DNA from 2 places in the Pseudomonas sp. 05N432 genome. Region 1 is predicted to be linked to the other one. Evidence: riboswitches for the same ligand, from Rfam matches in the RefSeq annotation. Region 1 holds a riboswitch; the other holds the start of a gene.

Evidence for each region. Region 1 has a riboswitch for cobalamin ahead of AC1DHT_RS05615 (CbtB domain-containing protein). Riboswitches for the same ligand answer to the same signal wherever they lie in the genome.
Region 2: another riboswitch for cobalamin. It lies ahead of cobO (cob(I)yrinic acid a,c-diamide adenosyltransferase); the one in region 1 lies ahead of AC1DHT_RS05615 (CbtB domain-containing protein).

Annotation. Positions count from the first base shown of each region.
Region 1 covers NZ_JBFTMM010000003.1:264,515-278,536, forward strand. Annotated here, with positions in the region: gene AC1DHT_RS05575 (thioredoxin family protein) at 1-248, shown strand, start outside; gene AC1DHT_RS05580 (copper chaperone) at 395-1,120, opposite strand; gene AC1DHT_RS05585 (tyrosinase family protein) at 1,123-2,679, opposite strand; gene AC1DHT_RS05590 (phospholipase D-like domain-containing protein) at 2,814-4,457, opposite strand; gene AC1DHT_RS05595 (vWA domain-containing protein) at 4,516-5,118, opposite strand; gene AC1DHT_RS05600 (magnesium chelatase ATPase subunit I) at 5,172-6,179, opposite strand; gene cobN (cobaltochelatase subunit CobN) at 6,376-10,266, opposite strand; gene cobW (cobalamin biosynthesis protein CobW) at 10,270-11,337, opposite strand; cobalamin riboswitch at 11,436-11,647, opposite strand; cobalamin riboswitch at 11,834-12,059, shown strand; gene AC1DHT_RS05615 (CbtB domain-containing protein) at 12,160-12,351, shown strand; gene AC1DHT_RS05620 (CbtA family protein) at 12,363-13,064, shown strand; gene AC1DHT_RS05625 (cobalamin biosynthesis protein) at 13,061-13,474, shown strand; gene cobM (precorrin-4 C(11)-methyltransferase) at 13,555-14,022, shown strand, end outside.
Region 2 covers NZ_JBFTMM010000020.1:137,377-153,075, reverse strand. Annotated here, with positions in the region: gene AC1DHT_RS23790 (O-methyltransferase) at 1-637, shown strand, start outside; gene AC1DHT_RS23785 (PQQ-dependent sugar dehydrogenase) at 685-1,998, opposite strand; gene AC1DHT_RS23780 (hypothetical protein) at 2,064-2,648, opposite strand; cobalamin riboswitch at 2,806-3,040, shown strand; gene cobO (cob(I)yrinic acid a,c-diamide adenosyltransferase) at 3,122-3,733, shown strand; gene AC1DHT_RS23770 (cobyrinic acid a,c-diamide synthase CobB) at 3,730-5,067, shown strand; gene bluB (5,6-dimethylbenzimidazole synthase) at 5,064-5,714, shown strand; gene cbiB (adenosylcobinamide-phosphate synthase CbiB) at 5,711-6,619, shown strand; gene cobD (threonine-phosphate decarboxylase CobD) at 6,612-7,604, shown strand; gene AC1DHT_RS23750 (cobyric acid synthase) at 7,601-9,052, shown strand; gene cobU (bifunctional adenosylcobinamide kinase/adenosylcobinamide-phosphate guanylyltransferase) at 9,174-9,695, shown strand; gene cobT (nicotinate-nucleotide--dimethylbenzimidazole phosphoribosyltransferase) at 9,692-10,747, shown strand; gene cobC (alpha-ribazole phosphatase family protein) at 10,744-11,319, shown strand; gene AC1DHT_RS23730 (adenosylcobinamide-GDP ribazoletransferase) at 11,322-12,053, shown strand; gene AC1DHT_RS23725 (MarR family winged helix-turn-helix transcriptional regulator) at 12,136-12,540, shown strand; gene AC1DHT_RS23720 (MFS transporter) at 12,608-13,816, shown strand; gene AC1DHT_RS23715 (hypothetical protein) at 13,813-13,935, shown strand; gene AC1DHT_RS23710 (OmpP1/FadL family transporter) at 14,022-15,293, opposite strand; gene AC1DHT_RS23705 (hypothetical protein) at 15,440-15,699, opposite strand, start outside.

The DNA.
Region 1 (14,022 bases):
AACTGCTGAAGAAGCTCAAAGGTTTTGATAGTGCAGAGACTTTGAACAACGTGTTTATCGCTCTCTTCGGCAAGGCCCGCGTTAAACCTGCCATACGTAAATCGCAACGTGACCTGCCATGGTTACGGCAAACCCTTGGCTCTTTACACACCGTTCCACGGGCGCATCAGTTGCTCTCTCATCGAGTCGCGAAGACATCGATACTCTCGCTGCCAACCACTGCCAACGAGTACACACATCAGAACTGAACACCTCAACTGTGCTCTGGGCGCTGATCCTCGACCCGTTGTACATCGACAAACGCACGCGCCAGTACCGGGCAGCGATGAGCAAATAACCGGATGGCTTATGCAAGCCTCGTCGGAGCTGCCTGCGGCCGCTCTGCAAGTGAGGGTCAGCGAAACAGGCGGGGCCAGTGCCAACGAACGGGTCGAGGACGCTTGAACCGCTCCCAGAGCATCCAGCCCATGCTCAACAGCATCAGCGGCACATGCCCCTGCTCTGCCAGCATCGGCAATAACATCAGCGCCCAGCACGAGCCGACGCACCAGCCTGCGCTGGCCACACCATAGACCAGACAATCCTTGATAAACCCCCAGCCGAACGCCGAAATCCTTGGCTGGTGATGACAGCGGTTCAGGTACCGTTGTTTGAGCGGCGACGCCTGCCACACCAGGCACACGGCCAAAGTAACGACAAACGCCATCGCCTGCGAAACCCCAAACATCACCCGAGCCGCGACTACCAAGGTCATGAGCAGCAGACCGGCTAGCGTCCAGACGCTGGTGAAACCCAGCACAAACAACACCACTGCTTGCCAGCGCTTCCTCAGCAAACTGCGTTGCCACACATACGTCAGCGGATGGACCAGCAGCAAAGGGGTCATCGCCAGCAACATCGATAGCCATGAAACCACCAACTGGCGAGGAGGATTGAACAGCAACGCCTGTTCAATCCCCTGCCAGCCCGCGGCATAAGCAAGGGGCACGAAGGCTCCGCAGAATGCCGGGATAGACAGCATCTGCACCGAGCCGAGGAACAGCCCCCAACCTGCCAGGCTGATCAGGATCAGCCATGGCAGGAAGCCTCGGGTCACGACCTGGATGAGGTATGACCCCATCTTCAATCGCCTTGCCGATAGACACTCACGCGACCGACCGTGATGTTGTCCTCGGCCTGAACATCGGTCACCGGCACAAAGCGCACTTTCAGTTGCGCCAGATCCTGGCCGCTGGCACTGAGCTTGTCGAAGACATCAGTGATCTCCAGCACATGGCTCACGCCCTTGCCACCATGCAGGCTGTCCGGATTGCTGGCCTTGCGCACGCCGAACAGCGAGATCGACCCGACGCACTGGTCGGGCAGCGCCGACGAAGACCCTTCGGTCGGCAGACTGACGTACACGTCGAAGGTCGCCGCGTCATTGTTTCCGCGGATGTTTTCCAGGTTGAGGTACACCCGGTCCAGGGAATGCTCCGCAACCGTGGGGGCAAAGGCCCGGGATTTCAGGTTGCCCATCAGCTTGCCCGAGGTGCTCTGGTCGAGTTGCAACGGCGTCTCGACTGTAGCGCCGGTCAAGGCGATGGCTTTGTCATTGGCGCCGAGCAGTTCGGCGGGTGATTGGGCGCTCATGGATTTTTCCTTCACGGCTGCAGCACCAAGAGGCTCGGGGCTTGCGCCCAGGGTTTCCAAGCGTTGTTGAAATGCCCGGGTACCGTGCAGCGGGTCGGACGTATCCTCATAACTATAATCCAGCTTCGGTGCCCGGGTATCGAGCATGTCAGACACCTTGAACGGCCACGGCTGGCCGCTGACCGTCGGTACCACGAAGCCGCGACCCGGGGTCGGCGGGCCATTGAGCCACGCACTGGTAACCGGGTTGCGGTTCTGCCGGTCGCGCTGCAGCCACACGTCCCAGAGCCGGTCGATGTTGGCGTGATGCAGCCAGAATATCGGGTCCAGGGCGGCGGTATCCGGATCGATCATCAACCCTGGCACCCGGCTGCCCTGTTGCTGGCCACCCACGGCGACGTGCACGTAGTTGTGCGGTTGCGACTCGAGCCGACCGCTGACCTGGCCATAGTGCTCGAACACCGTGACCGGGCCACCGAAGCCCGGAGAGCCACCGCCGGAACCGCCGGCGAAGTCATGATCGGTGAGGGCCGGGCGCAGATTGATCCGCTGCGCGTTGAGTACCACCACCCCGTTGCCGGTCGGGCCAAACCGGCGAGCCACAAACAAGGGATTCTGCTCACCGTTGGGCAAGGCGGTCGCGGCGAAGCAGGCCGGGAGGTTCAGCGTCTGCTGGTTCTCGTTGTAGTTCCAGTACGGCAGGGCCCAATCACTTGGCCCTCCGAGACTGACGATAGCCTTGCGGACGATCTGTTCGAATGAAGCAAGATAGCCGCGGTGCCACGGCAAAAAGTACCAGCTCTGGTGCTGACACTGGTTCCAGTAGGTGTCCTGATCGGCCTGGGACGGTAGCTGCTCACCCCGTCGCAGATAACCGGCGCTTTGCCAAAGGGGAATATCAATACCGTGAATCGCCGCCAGAAACCGCCAACTGGTGCGGTCAGTGATCGGTCGTTGTTGAAGGACTCCGACGCCACGCGCATACCACAACAAGGTATCGCTCCAGCCAGAACCCAGCTTCCATACATCACGCCGTACATGTGCCATGGTAGTTCTCCCTGAAAAACCGCGTGAATGAGGAGCGCACTCCTCAACAAGCAACGGTAGATCAGGTGCCGCACAGCCCCTGTGAAAGCAGACCGGCGGCATGACCTTCACGGCCAGGCAGAATCGGCGGTCATTTACCGCCCGGAAAAACGCAACCGCGAGAGCATTCGCAGGTCGCCATCCAGGTAATAGGCGTTGGTCCAACTGTCATCCACCGCCAGGGGCGGAACCTGCTTGAGGTCCTCTTGCCTGGCGGCATAACGGAAGCGGTAATGCTCGTAGAAGCGCAGCAATTCCAGTCCGTAACGGTCGGCCAGATCGGTGTCGCCGCGAATGATCAGGAAGTTTTCGTCGTTGCCTTCACTGGCGTTGATGCTCAGGTTGTGACTGCCGCTGATGATCACCGGCGCGTCGGTGGTGAAGTCGACGACGATGGCTTTGAGGTGCACCAACAGATCGCCCTTCTGGCCTTTCATGCTTTCCTTGAGCCAGCCTTCGATACCGGTGTTGAGCAACGCGGTGGCGGCGAAATCGGCCGTGCGGTCGGCGTGATAGCCGGTGATGCGGCTGGCAGTGTTTTGCAGGCCATAGCGCAGCACATCGTCGTGGGGCTGGCCGAGCAAGGCATTGAGGATTTCGTCCGGCAGCGCGAACGCGGTGACAAACAGAACGTCCTTCTTCGCCGCATTGATGATCTGGACGAATTGCTGCAGATCGGCCTGGCCGGTACGCGGTGAGAAACCGACAAACAACGGCTGCGACGGGTCCATCGGGTTGTTCTTGGTCAACCAGGTACGCGTAGCTCCCACATCGGTCGGCGCAGCCCAGATCTGCTCGAACACTTGCAGGTAATGGATGGACACCGTGGAATTGTCCAGCACATGCACCACGTTGGCCTGGCGATAGACGCCGTTGTCGGTGAAATTGGTACTGCCGCACAGCACCGATTGAGGCCGATATTCACCACCATCGATCTTGCTCAGCACGATGAATTTGTCGTGGAAGATTGCGTGAGTCACCCGCCCCCGTTTGCTCTCGGCGGGAAGCTTCGCCAGGCTCTCCTCATTCATGGTGGTGTCGGCATCACCGGGCTTGGCGTGATACAGCACCCGAACCTTGGCACCCCGCTCAAACGCCGCGTTGACCGCATCGATAATGGTCGGCAGTTGATACTCGTAAATCGCGATGTCCAGCGCCCACTGGCCATCCACGGCGCGCTCGATGAAACCGGTGATCTGCTCCAGCAAGCCGTTCTCCAGCCATTGCCGTGGTGCGGCGGGCCAGTCGTCGAGGGACAGGTTCTTGTTGGCGCTCAGCTGTGCATCGAGCTCGGGGAACTTGCGGGAGAAGGCCTGGCTGGCCGCCACCGCACGATTGAAAATGACATGCTGGCCCGCCGGCAGGCCATTGTCGGTGGTGACCGTCACCGCCAGGGCCTCGCCCAATTGCGGCGCATCCGGCGTGCCATAGGCCAGATGCACCCGGTAGTTGATCGTCACGCCCGGATTGACCGCGTAATCAGCCCAGCGAAATTTCTGCAACGGTGCGCTGTCGCTGGGCGTCGCGTTGTACTGGGGAAAGGTGTGCGCCTTGCCGGGGAAGGTCAGGCTGTTGAACAGAAACTCCCAGGGCCCGCTGCCCTGCTGTTTTTCGATGGCAAAACCTAGCAGGCCTTTGCGTCGCGGCTCGACCAGGTCCATGGCGAGCAGTACGCCGTTGGTACCGGCATAGGCTTTGACGCGGAAATCGTCCTGACTGTTAGCGGCTAGAACACGCATGATCCACTCCTGTGATGAGCTGAATCCACAGCATAGGTGCTGTGGGTAATTCGGCAGATTAAAGCGTGTCGATATGTCGATAGTCTGCGTTCAATTCGTGCGCCAGGGCCTTCGACCGCCCCAATCGAATCGGCCCGCGCTCTATGTCTACCAGCAACGCCGGGCAATTGAGTGCCACCTGCATTGGCATGGCTTTTAGGCGGCCATCGGTCAGCAGCAACACGCGTTGTTGCTCTGCCGGAAAACGCTTTTGCCGCAACGCCAGCCAATGCGTCGCTTCATCCAGCGCGGCGAACAACGGCGTGCCTCCGCCCGCACCGAGTGCATCGAGCCAGTCGCGCAGGCTGGCCGAGGCTTTCAGGCCTTGCACTTGCCACTTCGGCGCAGCGCCACTGGCGGTCAATAGCGCCAGCCGCGCACGCTGGCGATAGGCGTCATCGAACAGTTGCGCCAGCAGGCCTTTGGCGTCACTCAGCGCCTGATGACGCCGGGTCGAGGCCGAGGCATCGACAATCACCAGCCACAGCTCGTGGGGGGAACGACTGCGCAGATGGAACAGCAGATCTTCGCGCTGACGCGGACGGCCGTTGAGCAGCGTGCCGGGCCAATTGACCGAGCCGTTTTGGCTGGCTTGACGCTGACCTTGCCTGCCGTTTTTCAGGTGTCCTGCACGGGGTTTGGCATTCGCCCCCGCGTCAGATCGAGGGCGAATGCCTAGGGCTTTTTTGGCCAGCTCGGCACTTCACGGCGGGCGCCGGTGGGCAATGCCTGAGCGGGCATTTCACCCCACTGGCCCTGGCCTTCGCCGGGGTTCGGTTGTTGGGCGGCGGACGCGTCTGGCGCGGGGTTCTGGCGCGGCGCAGACGGCGGCGTGTCGCGACGACGATGGCGCAGGGCAAACTCGGCTACAGCATCGATGTCTTCCTCGCCGATCGCCCCGGCCCCACGCCACGCCGCATGGGCGCGGGCGGCACGCAGCCAGACCAGGTCGGCACGCAAGCCGTCGACCCCGGCGGCAAAACAACGCTCGGTGATCTGCGCCAGTGCCTGATCATCCAGAGGAATGCTCGCCAGTGCTGCACGCGCACCTTGGCAGCGTTCACGCAATGCCTGCTGCCGAGTTTCCCAGTCGGCGCAAAAAGCCTGGGGGTCGCTGTCGAAATCCAGCCGGCGACGGATGATCTGACCGCGCTCAAGCGGCACCGTGTGACCGCTGAGGGCGACGTTCAGACCGAAACGGTCGAGCAGTTGCGGACGCAGCTCGCCCTCTTCCGGGTTCATGGTGCCGATCAATACAAAGCGCGCCGAATGCCGATGGGAAATGCCGTCGCGTTCGATCAGGTTGGTGCCGCTGGCAGCGACGTCGAGAAGCAAATCCACCAGATGATCGGGCAGCAGATTCACTTCATCGACGTACAGCACGCCGCCGTCAGCCTTGGCCAACACACCGGGGGAAAACTGCGCACGGCCTTCACCCAGCGCGGCGTCCAGGTCGAGGGTGCCGACCAGTCGCTCTTCAGTCGCGCCCAACGGCAAGGTGACGAACTGCCCGCTGGCGAGCAGGTCCGCCAGGCCACGGGCCAACGTCGACTTGGCCATGCCCCGCGGGCCTTCGATCAGCACGCCGCCGATTTTCGGGTCGATGGCCGTCAGGCACAGCGCCAGTTTCAGAGCATCGGCGCCGACCACGGCGGACAGCGGAAAATGCGGGGTGTCGGTCATTGTCTGGTCTCGATCATGGTCGGTCATTACTAGGGATAAACACCAATGTCTGTCAGTTAAAAAGCACAACCTGTGGGAGCGAGCTTGCTCGCGATAGCGGCGTTACATTCAACATCAATGTTGACTGACCCATCGCTATCGCGAGCAATCGAGCGTCGACCGGCTGCTCCCACATTAGACTTGAGTCGCTGCTGATCTAGCTGTCTTCTTCTATATCCAACAACAAGTTCTCCAACGCCTCCCGATACTCGCCCGGCTCCTGCCACATCCCGCGTTGCTGGGCTTCGAGCAGGCGTTCGGTCATGTCGCGCAAGGCGTGGGGATTATGCTGCTGGACGAACTCGCGGGTCGACGGGTCAAGCAAATAGGCGTCGGCCAGCAAGGCGTACTGGTGATCGTCGATCAGCTGTGTAGTGGCGTCGAAGGCGAACAGGTTATCGACGGTGGCCGCCAGTTCAAAAGCACCTTTGTAGCCGTGCCGCTTGACCCCGTCGATCCACTTCGGGTTGGCCGCCCGGGAGCGGATCACCCGGTTCAGCTCTTCCTTGAGGGTACGGATCTTCGGCAAATCCGGCTGACTGTGGTCGCCATGGTAGCTCGCCGCCGCTTCGCCACTGAGGCTTTCGACAGCCGCAAGCATGCCGCCCTGGAACTGGTAATAGTCGTTGGAATCGAGCAAGTCGTGCTCGCGATTGTCCTGGTTTTGCAGCACCGCCTGAACCTGGCTCAAGCGCTGGGCGAACTGTTCGCGAGCCGCCGTACCCTCATCCGAACCGCCATAAGCGTAGCCGCCCCAGTTCAAGTAGACCTCGGCCAGATCCTCGCGGCTCTGCCACAAACGTCCATCAATGGCGCCCTGTACGCCCGCGCCATAAGCACCGGGCTTGGCGCCGAAAATCCGCCAGCCGGCCTGTCGTGCGGCGGCGTCTTCGTCCAGACCGGACTGGATCAGCGCTTCACGTTCGCCGCGAACCTTGGCCGCCAACGGGTTCATGTCGTCTGGCTCATCCAGCGCGGCAACCGCTTGCACGGCGGCATCGAACAACCGAATCAGGTTGGCGAAGGCATCGCGGAAGAACCCCGAGACGCGCAACGTCACATCCACGCGCGGCCGGTCGAGCAGGCTCAGTGGCAGTATTTCAAAGTCATCGACCCGCTGACTGCCCGTGGCCCAGACCGGGCGCACGCCCATCAGCGCCATGGCTTGGGCGATATCATCGCCGCCGGTACGCATGGTCGCCGTGCCCCAGACCGACAAACCCAACTGGCGCAAATGATCGCCGTGGTCCTGCAGGTGCCGTTCAAGAATCAGGTTCGCCGAGTGGAAACCAATGCGCCAGGCGGTGGTGGTCGGCAGGTTGCGCACGTCCACCGAGTAAAAGTTGCGCCCGGTCGGCAGCACATCGAGGCGTCCGCGACTCGGTGCGCCGCTGGGCCCTGCCGGAACAAAACGACCGCTGAGCGCATCCAGCAAGCCGCGCATTTCTGCCGGGCCGCAGGCGTCCAGTCGCGGCGCGACCACCTCACACAGGTTGTCGATGATTGCTTTCACGTCAGACCAGCCTGCCTCCTGTGGGAGCGAGCCTGCTCGCGAAAGCGCCGGGGCAATCGATATCAATGTTGAATGATCGACCGCTTCGCGAGCAGGCTCGCTCCCACAGGGACCGGGTTTGACTTGATGAGACGGGTTTTGTAGCTCGAACTCGGTATTCACCGTCTGCGAGATCAGTTGAGTGGCGAACAATTCCAGCCGTTCGCGAGTGTCGCCAGCAGTGCGCCACGCCTCAGCACTGAGCGTCAGCAACTCAGCCGGCTTCGGACCCGACCAAGGATCGGACAACACACAATCCAGTGGATCAAAGCCCAGCGCGAACGCCTTGGCCAAGGCCCGCAACAGGCTCGATTGCGCGCCACGACCGTCACCGCGCGGAATCCGCAGCAACGCCAGCAAGGTGTCGATGCGCAGACGCCCGCTTGGCGATTCGCCGAATACGTGCAGGCCATCGCGGATCTGTGACTCTTTCAAATCACACAAATAGGTATCGAGACGCGGCAACCAGATCGCGGCATCGGCGTCGCTGTCGAGCTTCTCGTCCAACTGCAACTCGCGGTCGATATGGGTTTCACGCACCAGATTGAGGATGTCGCGCTGCAACTCGCGAGCCCGTCGTGGGTCGAGCAATTGGGCTTCGTAATACTCGTCGGCCAACAGTTCCAGATTGCGCAACGGGCCGTAGGTTTCGGCGCGGGTCAGTGGCGGCATCAGGTGGTCGATGATCACCGCCTGCGTTCGACGCTTGGCCTGCGCGCCCTCACCCGGATCATTGACGATAAACGGGTAAATGTTCGGCAGCGGCCCGAGCAACGCGTCCGGCCAGCAGCTTTCGGACAGGCCAACGCCCTTGCCCGGCAACCATTCGAGGTTACCGTGCTTGCCGACGTGAATCACCGCGTGGGCGCCGTAGGCCTGACGCAACCAGAAGTAGAACGCCAGGTAACCGTGGGGCGGCACCAGGTCCGGGTCGTGATAGACCGCGCTCGGATCAACCTGATAACCGCGTGCCGGCTGAATGCCGACAAAGGTCAGGCCAAACCTGAGCCCTGCGACCATCATTCGTCCACTGCGGAACATCGGGTCGTTTTCAGGCGATCCCCAACGTTCCAGCACCGCTGCACGGTTGGCTTCGGGCAAGGCGTTGAACATCGAATAATAGTCGGCCAGTGCCAGGCTTTGCTGGCACGGGCGCAGGTCGATGCTCTCCAGGTCATTGCTGACCCCGCCGAGCAATTGCTGAATCAATGCGGTGCCGCTTTCCGGCAAATCGGAAGGCAACGGATAACCTTCTGCGTGCAGCGCCCGCAGGATATTCAGCGCCGCGGCCGGCGTGTCGAGGCCAACGCCGTTGCCAATCCGCCCGTCGCGGGTCGGGTAGTTGGCGAGGATCAGCGCAATGCGTTTTTCAGCATGAGGCACCCGCGCCAGCTCGACCCAGCGCCGCGCCAGTTCAGCGACAAAATCCATGCGTTCGGGTTGTGGTCGATAACAGACCACGTCGGACTGGCTGCGCTCACTGCGCCAGGCCAGGTCCTTGAAACTGATCGGGCGGCTGATGATCCGTCCATCGAGCTCCGGCAAGGCGATGTGCATCGCCAGATCCCGTGGGCCGAGCCCTTGCTCACTGGCGCGCCAACCCGGCTCGTTGTCCTGGGCGCAGATTGCCTGGATCACCGGGATATTGCGCCGGAAGGGTCGCAGGTGCGGGGCTTCGGGGCTCGATTGAGCAAACCCGGTGGTGTTGAGAATCACCGAGGCCTGCGCCTCATCCAGCCAGTCCTCGACCACCGTCAGGCAGCCGGGCTCTTTCAAACTGGCCAGCGCTATCGGCAGCGGGTTCAGCCCCGCCGCCTGCAAGCGCTGGCAGAAAACATCGATGAAAGCGGTGTTCGCCGCCTGCAAGTGCGAACGGTAAAACAGCACCGCCGCCACCGGCTGATCAAGCTGCCAGTCGGCTTGCCAATCGCCCAGCGTCGCGTTGCTTTTGTATGGGTGGTAAATCGCGGTACGCGGCAAGGTCTGCGGTTCGGACCAGTGGTAATCGCGGCCCAGCCAACGACTGGCCAGGCAGCGATACAAATCCAGCGCATTGCCCATGCCGCCCTGACGCAAAAAATGCCAAAGCCGCTCGCGGTCTTCGACAGGCACGGTACTGAGGTCGCTGAGCTCCGGGTCAGGACGGTCATCGCCCGGCACCAGAATCAGTTGCACTCCGCGTTGCGACAGCTCCACCAGACGCTCGATGCCGTAGCGCCAATAAGCGATCCCGCCGTGCAGCGAGATCAGAATCACCTTGGCGTGGCGCAGCACTTCGTCGACGTACAAGTCGACCGAGGCGTGATTCTGCACCTGCATCGGGTTGGCCAGGCGCAGGCTCGGGTAATCCTCGGGCAACTGCTGCGCCGCTTCGGCGAGCAGCGCCAGGCTGGAGTCGCCGCTGCACAGAATCACCAGCTCGGCGGGGGTTTGGCCAAGGTCGGCAATGTTGTCATCCGAGACGAAACCGCCGGGCTGGGTCCTGAGCAGGTGCATGGATTAAACGCTGAGCGCAGCGCGCAATTGCGCTTCGAGCAAGGCGGCGTCGAGTTGCTGGCCGATCAGCACCAGACGGGTGCTGCGCGCTTCGTCTGCGCCCCACTGACGATCGAAATGCTTGTCGAAACGCGTACCCACGCCCTGGATCAGCAAGCGCATCGGCTTGCTCGGGATTGCGGCGAAACCCTTGACCCGCAGGATGCCGTGCTGGACCACCAATTGGGTCAGGGCGTCGAGCAACAGGCTTTCGTCGGCTTGCGGCAGTTCAATGGAAATCGAATCGAAGGCGTCGTGATCGTGATCATCGTGGTCGTCGCCATCGTGGTGATGGTCGTGGTGGCTGTGGCGGCTGTCGATGTGTTCTTCAGAGCCGGCGCCCAGGCCGATCAGCACGTCCAGCGGCAAACGACCGCTGCTGGCTTCGATGATCTTCACCGCTGGCGGCAGTTCTTCGGCGACTTCCAGGCGCACTTTGGCCAGATCTGCCGGGCTGATCAGGTCGGCCTTGTTGAGAATCACCAGGTCGGCGCTGGCCAGTTGGTCGGCGAACAGCTCGTGCAGCGGCGATTCGTGGTCCAGGTTCGGGTCGAGTTTGCGCTGGGCATCGACCTGATCCGGGAACGCAGCGAAAGTACCAGCGGCCACAGCCGGGCTGTCGACCACGGTGATCACCGCATCCACGGTGCAGGCGCTACGGATTTCCGGCCACTGGAAGGCCTGGACCAACGGTTTTGGCAGGGCCAGGCCGGAGGTTTCGATGAGGATGTGGTCGAGATCGCCGCGACGGGCAACCAGTTCGCGCATCACCGGGAAGAACTCTTCCTGAACAGTGCAGCACAGGCAGCCGTTGGCCAGCTCATACACGCGACCGTTGGCTTCCTCCTCGGTGCAGCCGATGGAACATTGCTTGAGGATTTCGCCGTCGATGCCCAGCTCGCCGAACTCGTTGACGATCACCGCGATACGCCGGCCCTGGGCGTTATCGAGCATGTGTCGCAGCAAGGTGGTTTTGCCCGAACCGAGGAAACCGGTGACGATGGTGACGGGAAGTTTGGCCAGTGTTTTCATCGGATGCCCTTTGGCAAGGTGGCGGGCATACGGGACGACAACCGACGGCGCTTGAGCGCGCGGAAGAATTCGCCACCGGATCACCCCGCCCGGTTGTAGTGAGAATCTGTATCGAGGCAGGTCTCCTGGCTGACGGTGGGCCAGTCTTTCGACTGGCGGTTCCTGCACCTTCCCGCGCCTGAAAACAAAAGAGCGCAGTGGCATGGCAGAAACGAAACCGTTCACAGTTGCGGGGGCAGCCGCGGCATCGACCGCGTTCCCTTCTTAGCTTCGGTGCACGCACCGAAGAACCTCGAAAGCGCAAGGCTACGCATCGCATCGGGGCGGGTCAATGTTCGCCTGAGTTGTGCGTCGGCTGTGATGACGCCATCGCGAGCAGGCTCGCTCCCACAGTTGACCGCGTTCCAATGTGGGAGCGAGCCCGCTCGCGATGGCAGCACCTCGGTCTCGCGTTGAGAACGCTTGCCAATTGACGCCCTGCCCTCGCCCATGCTCTCCTACACGCCTTGTTACGGGTGCCCTTCACAGGGTGAAACGGGAAACCGGTGAATCATGTGCTTTACTCAAAAGCCATGTCAGTCCGGTGCTGCCCCCGCAACGGTAAGCGAGCGAAGAATCAGATCCACTGTGCCAGCAGTTCGGCATGGGAAGGCGATTCTTGCAGGTTCGGCGAATGCCAGCCCCTCGTGAGCCCGGAGACCGGCCCGCAACACATCAATAACAAACCCGCGGTGGGCGGGCGCTGTTTCAGCCTCTGCGTGCCCGGCTCGCGGGGGGTTGCATGCGCTCGCTTCACCCACTGACTGACCAGAGGGAAGCGCCATGTCGATCATCAGCAGCACTCGCCACGTCACCGCCAGCACCACCTCCACCCTGAGCCAACGCCTCGTTGCCGCTATCGGCGCATCGATCCTGGGCGCATGTCTTGTATATTTCGCCGGCTTCTCGCACATCGACGCGGTGCACAACGCCGCCCACGATACCCGTCACAGTTCTGCTTTCCCGTGCCACTGAGACCTGCCGAGATGATCAAGCGTATTGCGCAAACCGCAGGTTTCACCGGTTTGTTGGCCGCCCTGCTGCTGACCCTGCTGCAAAGCTTCTGGGTCGCGCCGCTGATTCTTCAGGCGGAAACCTACGAAAAAGCCCCGGCGGCTGAAGTCCATGAACATGCCGAAGGCGCGATGGCCGGCCACACCCATGATGCGCAAGCCTGGGAACCGGAAGACGGCTGGCAGCGTGTGCTGTCGACCGCCGGCGGAAATCTGGTGGTCGCCGTTGGCTTTGCACTGATGCTCGCCGGGCTCTACACCCTGCGCGCCCCGACTCGCACCGCTCAAGGCCTGCTCTGGGGGTTGGCCGGTTACGCGACCTTCGTCCTCGCACCGACCCTGGGTCTGCCGCCGGAATTGCCGGGGACTGCCGCCGCAGACCTGGCACAACGGCAGATCTGGTGGATCAGCACCGCAGCGTCCACCGCAGTCGGTATCGCGCTGATCGTGTTCGCCCGGCATTGGCTGCTGAAAGTGCTCGGTGTCGCCATTCTGGCCGTGCCGCACATCATCGGCGCACCGCAGCCTGAAGTGCATTCGATGCTGGCCCCCGAAGCCCTCGAAGCGCAATTCAAAGTCGCCTCGCAGCTGACCAACGCCGCGTTCTGGCTGGCCATGGGCCTGATCAGCGCCTGGTTGTTCCGCCGCAAAAGCGATGGTCAATACCACGCATGAGTGAAACGGGCGCAGCGCCGACCCTGGTGGTCGGCCTAGGCTGCCAGCGCGGCTGCCCAGCCAGCACGCTGCGCACGTTGCTCGATCAGGCGTTGCAGGCTCATCACATCGATCTACAGGCGATCAAGGCCTTGGCCAGCATCGATCTGAAACGTGATGAGCCCGGTCTGATCGAGTTGGCCCGGCAACTGTCACTGCCACTGATCTGCTTCAGCAGCGAACAACTTTCCAGCTATAAACCGCAACTCAGCCATCGCTCGCAAATCGCTTTCGAGCGCACCGGCTGCTACGGCATAGCGGAAAGTGCCGCGCTGGCCCTCGCCGAACAACTGGCGCAGGCACCGGTAAAATTGCTGATCCCGCGACAAAAATATGCCCAGGCGACGTTTGCGTTGGCCGGCGCCGCCTAAAATCCTCGATAATCCCCGCCTTCGATCATGAGCAATCTTCATCTGAAGCCTTGCTTTGACATTTTTCACAGGAGCCGGCCATGACCGTCTACTTCATTGGCGCAGGTCCCGGCGACCCGGAACTGATCACGGTCAAGGGCCAGCGACTGATTCGCAGCTGCCCGGTGATCATCTACGCCGGCTCGCTGGTGCCTGAAGCCGTATTGGCAGGCCATCAGGCCGAACAGGTGGTCAACAGCGCCGAATTGCACCTGGAACAGATCATCGAACTGATCAGAGTCGCCCACGACAAAGGCCAGGATGTAGCACGCGTGCATTCCGGCGATCCGAGCCTGTATGGGGCAATCGGCGAGCAGATTCGTTACCTGCGCGAGCTGAACATTCCGTTTGAAATCATCCCTGGCGTCACCGCCACTGCTGCGTGTGCAGCGTTGTTGGGGGCCGAGCTAACGCTGCCGGACATCTCGCAAAGCGTCATCCTGACCCGCTACGCCGACAAGACCGCGATGCCGCCGGGCGAAGAATTCAGCAGCCTGGCCCGGCATGGC
Region 2 (15,699 bases), on a different contig from region 1:
CGATTCCCTTTATAACTACCTGCTCGACGTTTCCCTGCGCGAAACGCCGCTGCAGCGCCGCTTGCGTGACGAAACCCAGGCGCTGCCCATGGCGCGCTGGCAGGTGGCACCCGAACAGGGCCAGTTCCTCGCCTTGCTGGTCAAGCTGACGGGCGCCAGGCGCTTGCTTGAAGTCGGCACCTTCACCGGTTACAGCGCCTTGTGCATGGCGGCCGCCTTGCCGGATGACGGTTCGTTGATCTGCTGTGACATTCCCGGCGACTACAACGCCACGGCGCGTCGTTACTGGCAAGAAGCCGGGCTCGCCGGGCGCATCGATTTACGTTTGGCTCCCGCGTTGCAAACCCTGGCTCAACTTGAGCAGCAAGGGCAGGGCGGTTGCTTCGATCTGATCTTCATCGATGCCGACAAGGCCAACTATCCGGCCTATCTGGAAAGCGCTTTGCGGCTGCTGCGAAGTGGTGGGCTGGCGGTATTCGACAACACGCTGTGGAGTGGGCGAGTACTGGAAGAAAATCCCGCGAGCGAAGACACCCGAGCCATCCAGGCACTCAATCGCGCCTTGAAGGACGACTCGCGTGTCGACCTGTCGTTGTTGCCGTTGGGCGATGGTTTGACGCTGTGTCGCAAAAAGTAATGGGTTGATGGAAAAGATCGTCCGGACGCGGCTCGATCTTTTAACGTTTATTTAGCTGCAGACACGCGCCAGATCTTGTTCCCCACGTCATCGGCCACCAGCAAGTCACCCTGTTTATCGATCACTACGCCCACCGGGCGACCCATGGCTTCTTCATTCTTGTTGAGAAACCCCGTCAGCACGTCGACCGGTTGCCCTGCCGGCTTGCCAGCGCTGAACGGCACGAAGATGACTTTGTAGCCGCTATGTGGTTTGCGGTTCCAGGAACCATGCTGGCCGATAAATGCGCCTTCAGTGAACGGAGCTGGCAGCTTGCTGCCTTCGGCGAAGGTCAGGCCCAGCGAAGCGGTATGCGGTCCAACCGCGTAGTCCGGGGCGATGGCCCTGGCGACCAGGTCGGGGTTTTGCGGTGTGACGCGCGCGTCGATGTGCTGGCCGTAGTAACTGAATGGCCAGCCGTAGAAGCCGCCGTCCTTGACCGAGGTGATGTAGTCCGGCACCAGGTCGCTGCCGATTTCGTCCCGTTCGTTGACAGCTGTCCAGAGTTTTCCGCTGCGCGGTTCCCAGTCCATGCCGTTGGGGTTGCGCAGGCCTGAGGCAAAAATCCGATGATTGCCGGTCGCGCGATCGACCTCCCAGATCGCTGCGCGTCCTTCTTCCTGTTCCAGGCCATTTTCACCGACATTGCTGTTGGAGCCGACCGTGACGTAGAGCTTGCTACCGTCCTTGCTGGCGATGACGTTTTTGGTCCAGTGATGATTCAGCGTGCCACCGGGCAGGTCGATGACTTTCACCGGTTTGGTGGTGATGGATGTTTCACCACTTTCATAGTGAAAGCGCAGCAGGCGGTCAGTGTCGGCGACGTACAGGTCGTTGCCGACCAGGGTCATGCCGAACGGCGAGTTGAGGTTCTCGATGAAGGTCGTGCGGGTTTCAGCGACGCCGTTGTGATCCTTGTCACGCAGCAGGGTGATCCGGTTCGCGCTTGGTACGCCAGCACCGGCGCGGCCCATGACTTTGCCCATGACCCAGCCACGAATGCCTTTGCTGTCGTCGGGCTTGGGTGGCGCATTGGTTTCAGCCACCAACACGTCGCCGTTGGGCAGTACATAGAGCCAGCGTGGATGATCAAGTCCTTCGGCAAATGCCGCCACCTGAGTGCCTGGCGCGGCAATCGGCTTTGCGCCCGCTGGCCAGCCGACCGCCGGTGCAATGTTCACTGTCGGGATCAGGGTCTTGTGCGGTTCCGGCAGCTTGGGCGATGGGCCCGTGCCGTCCGACACTGGCAAGGTGGCGGACTCCCCGCAGGCGGCGAGCCCTCCGGCGATGGCGATAACAATGACGAATCGAGGCTTGAGCATGCTGATTTCCCTATGAGTGCATCACCTCATCATAGAGGAGCCTGATCGATGGAAGGTTCAACCCGTCAGCCGCGAGCCTCTTTGAGCAATACCGCGATGCCCGGATGGTAGTTGCCGGCTTCGTTGTGCAATTTGCGGTAGGCGTAGGGGAAGTACCAGGCCACGGCGCAGGAGTGTTCCTTTTGCAGGTCGTCGACCATGTCCTGGAGTTCTTCCGGCGTAGGGCTTTGCTGGGCTTTTTGTGGGGCGACGAACAGGCAACCAAGCTTCAGGTCGCTGGCGTAGCTGATTTTTTTCGCATCGCTCACGGTATCTTGCAAGGCCTGGGTGAGGTTCAGGTTATTGACCCGCGGCCAGCGTTGGCTGGCCTGAAGATAGGCGCGTTCTTCGCCACTGGCGATAAACAGGTCGGCGCGGCCATTGCGTTCGCCTTCCTCGATCTGCTTTTTCGTCGGAGTCTGTTCGAGGGTGACCATTTCAGCCATCCACGCTGCCGCCGAAAGCAGGCTCACGTTGGCGCGTTCGTCAAACCAGTAAGGGCTTTCGTTATCGCCGCGTACTGCGTTGTAACGGTCGATGCACTCGAACCAGCGCTCCAGCACCGGGCGCAGGAATTCCAGCTTCGGGTTACTGATGATCATGCCTTGCATGTTGCCCCCTCTTTGTTCTTGTAATGTAAGGTTGTGGCTCTTTGATATCATTGCTTTCAGTGTGGCACAAGATTGGCGCCAGATTATTGATCTGGGTCGGTTTCTATCTGTCGATGAGCCCCCGGCTTTAATTGACGCTCCACCCCCAACCCTCTAACCTTCGCGACTTGTTTCAGGTGCTCTGTGACCCAGTGGTCGACCGAGTGAAACAGGGAAGCCGGTGAGGGCGCGTTCTTTGACAGAGCGGGCGACGATCCCGGCGCTGCCCCCGCAACGGTAAATGAGTAAAAACTGCGCTTTGAGCCACTGTGTCGAAGGTCGATATGGGAAGGCGTGCAGTCAGGCGAAAGCCGCTCATGAGCCCGGAGACCGGCCTGATCCATCCAGCGGCATCACGGTGGGCGATGCCAGGCTTGTTGCCGTCTATTTCTATGCCTGCCCGCCGTTATCCAGCCTCAACGGAGAGCTCCCCCATGACTGATTCCCCTGATCGTGACGAACGCCACCTGGCACGCATGCTGCGCAAGAAAGCGGTGATCGATGAGCGCATTGCCAACTCGCCGAATGAATGCGGCTTGCTGCTGGTCCTGTCCGGCAACGGCAAGGGCAAAAGCAGTTCTGCGTTCGGCATGCTCGCCCGGGCAATGGGCCACGGCATGCAGTGCGGCGTGGTGCAGTTCATCAAGGGGCGTAGCAGCACTGGCGAGGAGCTGTTCTTCCGTCGCTTCCCGGAGCAAGTGCGCTTCCACGTGATGGGCGAAGGTTTCACTTGGGAAACCCAGGATCGCCAGCGCGATATCGCCGCCGCCGAGGCCGCATGGGACGTCTCCCGCGAATTGCTGCGTGACCCGGCCATTGGTCTGGTGGTGCTCGATGAACTGAATATCGCCCTCAAGCACGGTTATCTGGACCTGGATCAAGTGCTCAGCGACTTGCAGGCGCGTCCGCCGATGCAGCACGTGGTGGTCACCGGTCGTGGTGCCAAGCCGGAAATGATCGAGCTGGCCGACACCGTCACCGAAATGGGCATGATCAAGCACGCTTTCCAGGCCGGGATCAAAGCGCAGAAAGGCGTTGAGCTGTGAGTGAGCCGCGTTTTTGCCCGGCGGTATTGATTGCTGCGCCGGCTTCCGGTCAGGGCAAGACCACCGTCACCGCCGCGCTGGCCCGTTTGCATCGCAATCAGGGGCGCAAGGTCCGGGTGTTCAAATGCGGCCCGGACTTTCTCGATCCGATGATTCTCGAGCGCGCCAGCGGTGCGCCGGTGTATCAATTGGACATGTGGATGGTCGGCGAGCAGGAAAGTCGTCGGCTGTTGTGGGAAGCCGCCGCTGAGGCTGATCTGATTTTGATCGAAGGCGTCATGGGCCTGTTCGATGGCACGCCGTCCAGCGCCGATCTGGCGCGGCACTTCGGCGTACCCGTACTGGGTGTGATCGATGGCACCGCCATGGCCCAGACATTCGGCGCGTTGGCGTTGGGGCTGGCACGTTATCAGCCGGACTTGCCGTTTGCCGGTGTCTTGGCCAACCGCGTCGGCACCTTGCGTCACGCGCAACTGCTTGAAGGCAGTCTCACTGAAGGCTTGCGCTGGTACGGAGCCTTGTCCCGGGAAACCGGAATCGAATTGCCTAGCCGTCACTTGGGGCTGGTCCAGGCCAGTGAATTGAATGATCTCGATCTGCGCCTCGACGCCGCCGCCGCCGCGTTGGCCAGCAGCTGCGAAGTGGCGTTGCCGCCCGCCGTCGAGTTCGCTGCGCCTGATGTGATTGCCGCCGAGCCGTTGTTGGCCGGTGTGCGAATTGCCGTGGCTCGCGATGAAGCGTTTGCCTTCACGTATGGCGCGAGCCTCGACTTGTTGCGGGCGATGGGGGCGGAGTTACGATTCTTCTCGCCGATCCATGACCGTGAATTGCCAGAAGCTGACAGCCTGTATCTGCCCGGTGGTTATCCGGAATTGCACCACGTGGCGTTGGCTGAAAACCGCACAATGCTCGATGCGATTCGCGCGCATCACGGCGCTGGCAAACCGTTGTTGGCTGAATGCGGCGGCATGCTGTACCTGCTCGACTCACTGACCGATGTCGATGGCACGCGTGCCGAGTTGGTAGGGCTGCTGGCCGGTGATGCGGTGATGCAAAAGCGTCTGGCCGCGCTGGCCCTGCAAGCGGTCGAGTTACCCGAAGGCCCGTTGCGTGGCCACACCTACCACCATTCGTTGACCAGCACCGAGCTTGAGCCGATCGCTCGCGGCCTGAGCCCTAACGGCGGGCGCGGTGCCGAGGCGGTTTACCGTGACGGGCGGATGACGGCGTCTTATGTGCACTTTTATTTCCCGTCCAACCCATCGGCGATCGCCGCGCTGTTTGCGCCAGACCTGAACCTTGTGGGAGCGGGCTCGCCCGCGAAGCGGCCATGACCGACAACACATTTTCCGAGGCCGAGCGCGAAGCGGTTTATCGCGCGATTGCCGAGCGTCGCGACATGCGTCACTTCAGTGGCGGCAGCGTCGAGCCCGAACTGCTTCGGCGTTTGCTCGAAGCGGCGCATCGGGCGCCGAGTGTCGGTTTGATGCAGCCCTGGCGGTTCATCCGCATCAGCGACCGAGCGTTACGCGGCAAGATCCAGCAACTGGTGGAAGAGGAGCGGGTACGCACCGCCGAAGCGCTGGGCGAACGCTCCGACGAATTCATGAAACTTAAAGTCGAAGGCATCAACGACTGCGCCGAAGTACTGGTTGCCGCGCTGATGGATGATCGCGAGCGGCATATCTTTGGCCGTCGTACCTTGCCGGAAATGGACATGGCGTCGTTGTCCTGCGCAATCCAGAATCTTTGGCTGGCGTCCCGTGCCGAAGGTTTGGGCATGGGCTGGGTCTCGTTGTTCGAGCCGCAGGCATTGGCGGATCTGCTGGGCCTGCCGCCTGGGGCCAAACCGCTGGCAGTGTTGTGCCTGGGACCGGTCAGGGAATTTTACCCGGCGCCGATGCTGGTCCTTGAAGGCTGGGCGCAGGCGCGTCCGCTGAGTGAACTGCTGTACGAGAATTTTTGGGGAGTGAGTCAATGAGTGTGGCGTTGCTGAGTGTCGCCGGCGTAGCGCTGGATGCGCTGCTGGGCGAACCCAAGCGCTGGCATCCGCTGGTGGCGTTCGGCCGTTTTGCCGATCGTATCGAGCAGCGTTTCAACTCTGCCGGTCGTGGCTGGCGCAGTCATGGCGTCACGGCCTGGGTGATGGCGGTGCTGCCGCTGACCCTGTTGATCACGGCATTGTCCTGGTTGCCGTACATCGGCTGGGTCGTCGATATTCTCGCGTTGTATTGCGCGCTCGGTCTGCGCAGCCTTGGTGAGCATGTCGAGCCGGTGGCTCAGGCCCTGCGCAGCGACGACCTGGATGAAGCGCGCAAGCGTGTCGGCTATCTGGTCAGCCGTCAGACCAGTGAGCTGGACTCGACCGAAGTGGCCCGCGCGGCCACCGAATCGGTTCTGGAAAATGGCAGCGACGCAGTATTTGCTGCGCTGTTCTGGTTTGCCGTCGCGGGTGCGCCGGGCGTGGTGCTCTATCGACTGAGCAATACCCTGGACGCCATGTGGGGTTATCGCAACGAGCGCTTTGAACGCTTCGGCTGGGCGGCGGCGAAAATCGACGATGTGCTCAACTATATTCCGGCGCGCCTGGTGGCTTTGACCTACGCACTGCTGGGTAAAACCCGTTTGGCGCTCAAATGCTGGCGCACGCAGGGGCCGACCTGGGACAGCCCGAACGCCGGGCCGGTGATGGCCGCTGGCGCGGGTGCTCTGGGCGTCGAGTTGGGCGGGGCGGCGATCTATCACGGTGAGCTGCATCAGCGTCCACAGCTGGGCGAAGGCGTACCGGCAGACGCCAACTCCATCGATCGCGGCTGGCAACTGGTTCAGCGCGGGGTATGGCTGTGGTTGCTGATCCTCTGTGTGGGAGCCGAGATTTATGCTTGAGCACGGTGGCCGCTTGCGCAAGGCGGCGTTGCAGTACGGCATCGCCGAAACCGACTGGCTCGACTTGTCCAGCGGTCTGGCACCTTGGCCGTGGGCGATCCCGGACATCCCGTTACGGGCCTGGGCGCGTTTGCCGGAAACCGATGACGGCCTGGAGCAGGCTGCACGCGAATACTATGGCGCCTCGCAGGTGCTGCCGGTCGCGGGCTCCCAGGCGGCTATCCAGTTGCTGCCACGTCTGCGTCGCGCCGGTAAAGTCGGCGTGCTCTCGCCCTGTTATGCCGAGCACGCTGAGGCCTGGCGTCGCAACGGCTACGTCGTGCGTGAAGTGCTGGAGCAGGAAGTCGACTTTTTCCTCGATAGCCTCGACGTGCTGGTAGTGGTTAACCCGAACAATCCCACCGGCCTGAGCCTGACCCCGGAACGTCTGCTCGACTGGCATGCGCGGCTGGCGCAGCGCGGTGGCTGGCTGGTGGTCGACGAAGCCTTCATGGACAACACCCCGCAGCTGAGCCTGTCGTCTTATACCGATCAGGTCGGCTTGATCGTCTTGCGTTCGTTCGGCAAGTTTTTCGGTCTGGCCGGGGTGCGATTGGGTTTTGTGCTGGCTGAGCGCAAGTTGCTCAAACTGCTCGCCGAGCAGGTCGGTCCTTGGGCGGTCAGCGGGCCGACCCGGGTATTGGGTCAGGTCTGTTTGCGTGACACCCAAGGTCACGCTCGCCAGCGTCTGCGTAGCGAAGAGGCCAGCCAGCGCCTGGCTGAAGTCCTCGAACGCCACGGCTTCAAACCGCACGGTGGTTGCGCGTTGTTTCAGTGGTTGATCACTGATCACGCAGAGCATCTGCACGAATTCATGGCCCGGCGCGGCATCTTGCTGCGCCTGTTCACCCACAACAGCAGTCTGAGGTTCGGCTTGCCGGCCGATGACGCCGATTGGCAGCGCCTCGAGCACGCTTTTGAAGCCTACACCGAGGAAACCTCATGACCACGTTGATGGTGCAGGGCACCACCTCGGACGCCGGCAAAAGTACCTTGGTAACCGCGTTGTGCCGCTGGCTGACGCGCCAGGGTGTTCGCGTGGTGCCGTTCAAGCCGCAGAACATGGCGCTCAACAGTGCGGTAACCGCCGACGGCGGCGAAATCGGCCGCGCTCAAGCCGTGCAGGCCCAAGCGGCCAACCTTGAGCCACACACCGACATGAACCCGGTGCTGCTCAAGCCCAATAGCGATACCGGCGCGCAAGTGATCATTCACGGGCGTGCCGTGACCACCATGAACGCAGTCGCCTATCACGACTACAAAGCCATCGCCATGCAAGCGGTACTCGCCTCTCACGAACGCTTGAGTGCAGCCTATCCGGTGGTGATGGTCGAAGGCGCGGGTTCCCCGGCCGAAATTAATCTGCGCGCTGGCGACATTGCCAACATGGGATTCGCCGAAGCGGTGGATTGTCCGGTGGTGCTGATCGCCGACATCAATCGCGGCGGGGTATTCGCGCATTTGGTGGGCACGCTGGAGTTGCTGTCAGCCACTGAGCAGGCGCGGGTCAAAGGCTTCATCATCAACCGTTTTCGCGGCGATATCGCCTTGCTGCAGCCAGGCCTCGACTGGCTGGAAGAGCGTACCGGCAAACCGGTGATCGGCGTGCTGCCGTATGTCGTGGATCTGCATCTGGAAGCCGAAGACGGCATCGATCAGCGCCAGGCCGATAAAGCCGATCAGGTGCTCAACGTGGTGGTGCCGGTGTTGCCGCGTATCAGTAACCACACCGATTTCGATCCGCTGCGTCTGCATCCTCAGGTCGATCTGCAATTCATCGGGCCCGGTCAGCCGATTCCGCCTGCCGACCTGATCATCCTACCGGGCTCGAAGAGTGTGCGTAGCGACCTGCACTACTTGCGCGCCAACGGTTGGGACGCAGCCATTACCCGCCATTTGCGTTACGGCGGCAAGCTGCTCGGTATTTGCGGTGGCCTGCAAATGCTCGGCGAGCACGTACACGACCCGCTAGGGCTGGAAGGCGCTGCGGGCTCCAGTACCGGTCTCGGCTTGCTGGCGTTCGAAACCGTGCTTGAAGAAGAGAAACAGCTGCGCAATGTGCGCGGACATCTGGCGTTGGAAAACGCTGAAGTCAGCGGTTATGAAATTCACGCCGGGGTCACCACCGGTAGTGCTTTGGAGCAGGCGGCGGTGTTGCTGGATGACGGTCGCAGCGACGGAGCGCGAAGTGCTGATGGACAGGTGCTCGGCACGTATTTGCACGGCCTGTTCGAGTCTCCGGCGGCATGCAGCGCGCTGTTGCGCTGGGCCGGTTTGCAGGACGTACAGGAAGTCGATTACCACGCCTTGCGCGAGCGCGATATCGAGCGGTTGGCGGATCTGGTGGAGAAGCATCTGGATACTGGGTTGTTGCGTGAGCTCTGTGGGTTTTGAGGCGGCTGTGCAGGCCTCATCGCGAGCAGGCTCGCTCCCACATTGGAGCGTGGTCAACTGTGGGAGCGAGCTTGCTCGCGATAGCGTCGGTTGTCACACCGCCATTTAGAGGTTTATGACCATGTTGCAACTGATCCTCGGCGGCGCCCGTTCCGGTAAAAGCCGTCTGGCTGAGAAGCTCGCCAGCGAAAGCGGCCTGGCGGTGACGTACATCGCCACCAGCCAGCCGCTGGATGGCGAAATGAATGCCCGCGTGGCCCATCATCGCGAGCGCCGTCCGCCTGAATGGGCGCTCATTGAAGAGCCGCTGGAACTGGCCCGGGTGCTACGCGAAAACGCCAGTGCCGAGCGTTGTTTACTGGTGGATTGCCTGACCTTGTGGCTGACCAATCTGCTGATGCTGGAAGATCCCGAGCGTCTGGCGTATGAGCGTGAAGCCTTGCTGGAGTGTCTGGCATCGCTGCCGGGAGAAATTGTTTTTGTCAGCAACGAGACCGGTCTGGGTGTCGTCCCGCTGGGCGAATTGACTCGCCGCTATGTCGATGAAGCCGGTTGGTTGCATCAAGCCCTGGCTGAGCGCTGTCAGCGTGTCGTGTTGACCGTTGCCGGCCTGCCCCTGACTTTGAAAGGTATTGCGTTATGACTCATTCCTGGTGGTTGAACCCGTGCAAACCGATCGATGCGCAAGCGCATGAGCAAGCGGCGGCCCGACAGCAGCAACTGACCAAACCGGCGGGCTCCCTCGGGCAGTTGGAGTCGGTGGCGGTGCAATTGGCGGGGTTGCAGGGCCGGGTCAAGCCAAGCCTGAATCAGCTGTGGATAGCGATTTTTGCCGGTGACCACGGCGTGGTCGCCGAAGGCGTTTCGGCGTTCCCGCAGGAAGTCACCGGGCAGATGCTGCATAACTTTGTCAGCGGTGGCGCGGCGATCAGCGTATTGGCGCGGCAGCTTGAGGCGCGGCTGGAAGTGGTCGACCTCGGCACTGTCACGCCTTCGTTGAATTTGCTGGGCGTGCGCCACCTGCACATCGGTCCAGGCACTGCGAACTTCGTTCATGGCCCGGCGATGACGCAAATCCAGGGCGAACAAGCCTTGCAGGCTGGCCGTGACAGCGTGTTGCGGGCGATTGCTGAAGGCTCCGAGCTGTTTATCGGTGGCGAGATGGGCATTGGCAATACCACCGCTGCCAGCGCGTTGGCCTGTGCATTGCTCGATTGCCCGGTGGCGCATCTGGCCGGGCCAGGCACCGGTCTGGACGCGGCAGGTGTCAGCCATAAAACCCAGGTGATTGAACGCGCCCTGGCATTGCATGCCGCTCAGCGCGGTGATGTATTGCAGACATTGTTCAACCTCGGTGGTTTTGAAATCGCCGCGCTGGTCGGCGCCTATCTGGCCTGCGCTCAAGAAGGGTTGGCGGTGCTGGTCGACGGCTTTATTTGCAGCGTGGCAGCATTGGTCGCAGTGCGTCTGAATCCGGCATGCCGCGAGTGGTTGCTGTTTGGTCATCGCGGGGCTGAACCGGGTCATCGGCATGTATTGGAAACGCTGAACGCTGAACCTTTGCTGGATCTCGGCCTGCGTCTGGGCGAGGGCAGCGGTGCCGCAGTGGCAGTGCCGTTGCTGCGTCTGGCCTGCAATCTGCACGGGCAAATGGCGACCTTCGCCGAAGCGGCCGTGGCCGATCGTCCGGCATGACGTTGCGTCTGGATCTGCTGCGTCACGGTGAAACCGAACTCGGTGGCGGTTTACGCGGCAGCCTGGATGACGCGCTGACCGCCAAAGGCTGGGAGCAGATGCGCGCGGCGGTGATTGATCAAGGTCCGTGGGATCGTCTGGTCAGCTCGCCGCTGCAACGCTGCGCGCGTTTTGCCGAGGAACTGGCCGAGCGGTTCGGCTTGCCGGTGGTGCTGGACAAGGATCTGCAAGAGCTGCACTTCGGTGTCTGGGAAGGGCAGAGCGCGGCAGCGCTGATGGAAACCGACGCCGAAGCGTTAGGCAGGTTTTGGGCTGATCCCTACGCATTTACGCCGCCGGAAGGTGAGCCGGTGACTGCGTTTTCCGCACGGGTGCTGGCAGCCGTCGAGCGCTTGCATCGGGCCTATGCCGGCGAGCGGGTGTTGCTGATCAGTCACGGTGGGGTCATGCGTCTGTTACTGGCCCGCGCACGCGGATTGCCGCGCGAGCATTTACTCAACGTTGAAGTCGCTCATGGCGCGCTGTTTTCGTTGCGCGTCGAGGCTGATGCCGTGCTCAGGGAAGAGGGCTGAACATGTTGCCGTTCTGGATCGCCTTGCAGTTCCTCAGCAGCTTGCCGATTCGTCTGCCAGGCATGCCGGCGCCTCAGGAACTTGGGCGCTCGCTGCTGTTTTATCCATTGGTCGGGCTGCTGTTTGGCGGGTTGTTGTGGGCGCTGAACGGACTGTTGCTCGGTACGCCAGCGTTGTTGCATGCGGCGTTGCTGTTGAGTGTCTGGGTGATGCTCAGCGGTGGTTTGCACCTCGACGGTCTGGCCGACAGCGCCGACGCCTGGCTCGGCGGTTTTGGTGATCGCGAGCGCACCTTGAGCATCATGAAGGACCCGCGCAGTGGGCCAATTGCAGTGGTGACGCTGGTATTGGTGTTGTTGCTCAAGTTCACGGCGTTACTGGCGTTGATTGAACAGCACTCCATGGCCGGTTTGATCCTCGCACCGCTGATCGGTCGCAGTGCCTTGCTGGGGCTGTTTCTGAATACACCTTACGTGCGCGCTGGCGGCCTGGGGCAGGCGCTGGCCGATCATCTGCCGCGCAAGACCGGTCAGCAGGTGCTGTTGCTCAGCGCGCTGGCGTGCGTGCTGATTGGCGGCTGGAGCGGTGTTGTTGCGCTGGTGCTGGCGGCTCCAATGTTCTTCTGGTTGCGCCAAGTGATGTTGCAGCGTCTGGGCGGGACCACTGGCGATACGGCAGGGGCGTTGCTGGAGTTGCTGGAAACGGCGGTGCTGGTGGGTTTGGCGCTGCTCTGAGAGTCACCTTCAACGTGCGCGGCCTTACGGCTGTTTGATAATCAAACTTGCTTTAACTTTATCGCGGGTATATACACGCACCATGCTAGCCTCTCAATGTTTATGCACCAACCTGCGTCGCGCCGCCCGTGGCGTCAGCAGGCATTACGACGGCGCCCTCGACGGCTTCGGGATCAACGTTGCGCAGTATTCCTTGTTGTGCAATTTGCAGCGCCTCGATCAACCGAGCATTTCGACCCTGGCGGAAGCCATGGGCCTGGATCGCAGTACGCTGGGGCGTAATCTGCGGGTGCTGGAGGGGGAGGGGCTGGTGATGCTGGTTGAAGGTGAAGACCAGCGCAACCGCATCGTGCAGTTGACCGAAACCGGGCGTGAGCGCCTGGCAGCGGCCTTGCCGGCCTGGGAAGCGGCGCAGCAGCGGCTGATTGATCGTCTGGGAGCAGAGAAACGCGCAACCTTGCTGGCCTTGCTGGATGAACTCGCCTGAGGCGGCGGGCCTTTCCAAGCGTAAGCCCGAACTTAAGCGGGTATATACCCGCTACTGGAGAACAAGAATGACATCAATGTGGCGTACCAGCGGTTGGGTTCTACTTGGGAGCGCACTGATTCTTGCGCTGTCGCTTGGCGTGAGGCATGGCTTCGGGCTGTTTTTGCCGCCGATGAGCGCGCAGTTTGGCTGGGGGCGCGAAGTGTTCGCCTTTGCCATCGCCCTGCAGAACCTGATCTGGGGGCTGGCGCAGCCATTCACCGGGGCCTTGGCGGACCGCTTCGGCGCGGCGAAAGTGGTGCTGGTCGGTGGTGTGCTGTACGCCGTGGGTTTGGTGTTCATGGGCTTGTCCGATTCGGCCTGGACGCTGTCATTGAGTGCTGGCTTGTTGATCGGTATTGGCCTGTCTGGCACCTCGTTCTCGGTGATTCTTGGCGTTGTAGGGCGCGCCCTGCCGCCGGAGAAACGCAGCATGGGCATGGGTGTCGCCAGTGCTGCGGGCTCTTTCGGCCAATTCGCCATGTTGCCTGGCACGTTGGGGTTGATCGGCTGGCTCGGTTGGTCGACAGCACTCCTGGTGCTGGGAATGCTGGTAGCGCTGATTGTGCCGCTGGTCAGCATGCTCAAAGACAAACCGCTGCCCGTGCTCGGTCATGAACAAACCCTGTCCGAGGCCCTGCACGAAGCGTGTTCGCACTCGGGCTTCTGGTTGCTGGCGTTCGGTTTTTTTGTCTGTGGTTTCCAGGTGGTGTTTATCGGTGTGCATTTGCCGGCCTATCTGGTCGACCAGCATCTGCCTGCCAGCGTTGGTACCACGGTGCTGGCGTTGATTGGCCTGTTCAATATCTTCGGTACTTACACCGCCGGCTGGCTCGGTGGGCGCATGTCCAAACCGCGTCTGTTGACAGGGCTCTACCTGCTGCGTGCGGTGGTGATCAGTCTGTTCATCTGGGCGCCAGTCACGCAGACCAGTGCCTATCTGTTCGGCATGGCCATGGGCTTTCTCTGGTTGTCGACAGTGCCTTTGACCAACGGCACGGTGGCGACGCTGTTTGGTGTACGAAACCTCTCTATGCTCGGCGGTATCGTTTTCCTCTTTCACCAGTTGGGCTCGTTCCTTGGCGGCTGGTTGGGTGGGGTGGTTTACGACCGAACAGGCAACTATGACTTGATCTGGCAGGTGGCGATTCTTCTTAGTCTGTTGGCGGCAGTCTTGAATTGGCCTGTACGCGAGCGTCCCGTGGCACGGTTGCAAGCTCAGGTGAGTGTGGCATGAGCAGGATTGCAGCCTGGTTCGCCGCTGCCGGGGCTGGCGCGTTGTTGTTGGCGCTGGCCTGGTGGGGCTGGCATCAGGGTGGGCTGGCACTGATGCAGCTCGGTATGGGTGCTTGCTGAGTCACACCCACTAAAAAGCCCCGCGTCTGTGCAAGAGCGCGGGGCTTTTTCAATTCAGCCAGTGAGCTGTTCAGGCTCGCAGTGAATCAGAAGCGGTAGGTCGCGCCGACACCAAAACCATTGGAGCTGTTTTCGTACTTGGCGCTGTAACTGTCTACTGCGTTGGAGTGATTCACCGTGACAGCTTCTTCCTTGAGGTAGGAATAGGCGACGTCGATGGTCAGATCATCGGTGACGTTGTAGCCAGCGCCAAGGCTGAAGATAGTGCGGTCACCTGTAGGAATGCGTGGTGAGCGGTCAGTATTGTTGGTAGGCGACTGGTCAAAGGTCAGGCCGGTGCGCAATATCCACTGCTTGTTCAACTTGTAGGAAGTACCGATGGCGTAGGCCCAGGTATTGTGCCAGTTCTGCTCTTCCGTAATGGTGCCGAACAAGGCTGGGGACAATACACCGCCCTGTGCCGCAGTGACGCCTTCGTTATTGACGGTGATGTTTTTCAGGCGGCTCCAGCGGGTCCAGGTGGAACCTGCATACACGGTCCACGCATCTGTCAGTTGTTGCGTCACGGAGAAGTCGACCGATTCAGGCGTTTCGATTTTCAGCGAAGCGTCGTATCGATTGCTTTGCAGGAAGGCGGAAGGAGCGTTGGCGCCTGCAGTGATATCGGTATGACCTTCGAGCTTGTAATTCACTTTCGAGTGATAGGTCAGGCCGAGGCGGGTGGTATCGGTTGCTTGTACCAGAACACCGAAGTTATAGCCCAGAGCGGTGTCGTCGCCTTTGATCTTGACGTGGGTATCGCCAAAAAGAGGTACATCCGACTCGAGAGTGCCGCCAATACGGTTAATGGTCGGGCCGAAACCGATCGATACTCTGTCGTTGAAGGCATAGCTGACGGTAGGTTGGAAGGTCACAACCTTGACTTCACTCTTGCTGCCGAAGCCGCCGCCCTGGAAGCCACTTTCATAGTTGGTAATCAGACCAAAAGGTGCATAGACGCCGAGGCCAAATGCCCAGTGATCATCGATCGGTTTGACGTAATAGCCCATCGGAACGGCTGTGAATGGCACCATGTCGCCCTTGTTGGTACCCGGATGGGCGCCGTGGGCGTCTTTGATATCACTCGAAGCGTCGATAGCTGCCAGCCCGCCAGTGACTTCCTGGCGCTTGATACGCGACATACCGGCAGGGTTGCCAAATACAGTACTCGCATCCTCGGCGGACGAAGAGCGTCCCGCAAAACCAGTCCCCATCCCACTGATGCTCTGTTCGTTGAGGGCAAAGCCACTTGCGAAGATCTGGGTGGATGCCAAGGTAACGGCGAGGCTAAGGGTGGTTTTGAGCATTACTCTTTTCATTATTAGAACTCCTGGTGATCACCGGGGCGAAAATTACCAACATTTTCGTTTGAGCGCTATAGGCTGGATGGCTTGAGATAGAGCGCTTTTGTAGGACAATCAGACCAGATTCGCACCTATAATGCGCGATCTTGCAAATTGCCCGGTTAGCAGGCGATCTGATTCAGCGGTGATACACAGGTTTGCCAGGCGCAGGTGAAGTCACGCAGACGACCTTGCGGCTGGAAGGTCTGGCGCCAGATTCTGGCCATGCCCAGCAGGTCATCGGCTTCGGGGAGCGGGGTATTCTGTTCTTCTATCAATAGCCAGGCGATGGCGGTGGCGTAACGCAGGTTGACGGTCAGTTCGAGGTGCGGACCGCTGAGGAACGCGTGCTGGCTGGCGAGGCCGCGAACCAGGCTGGCGC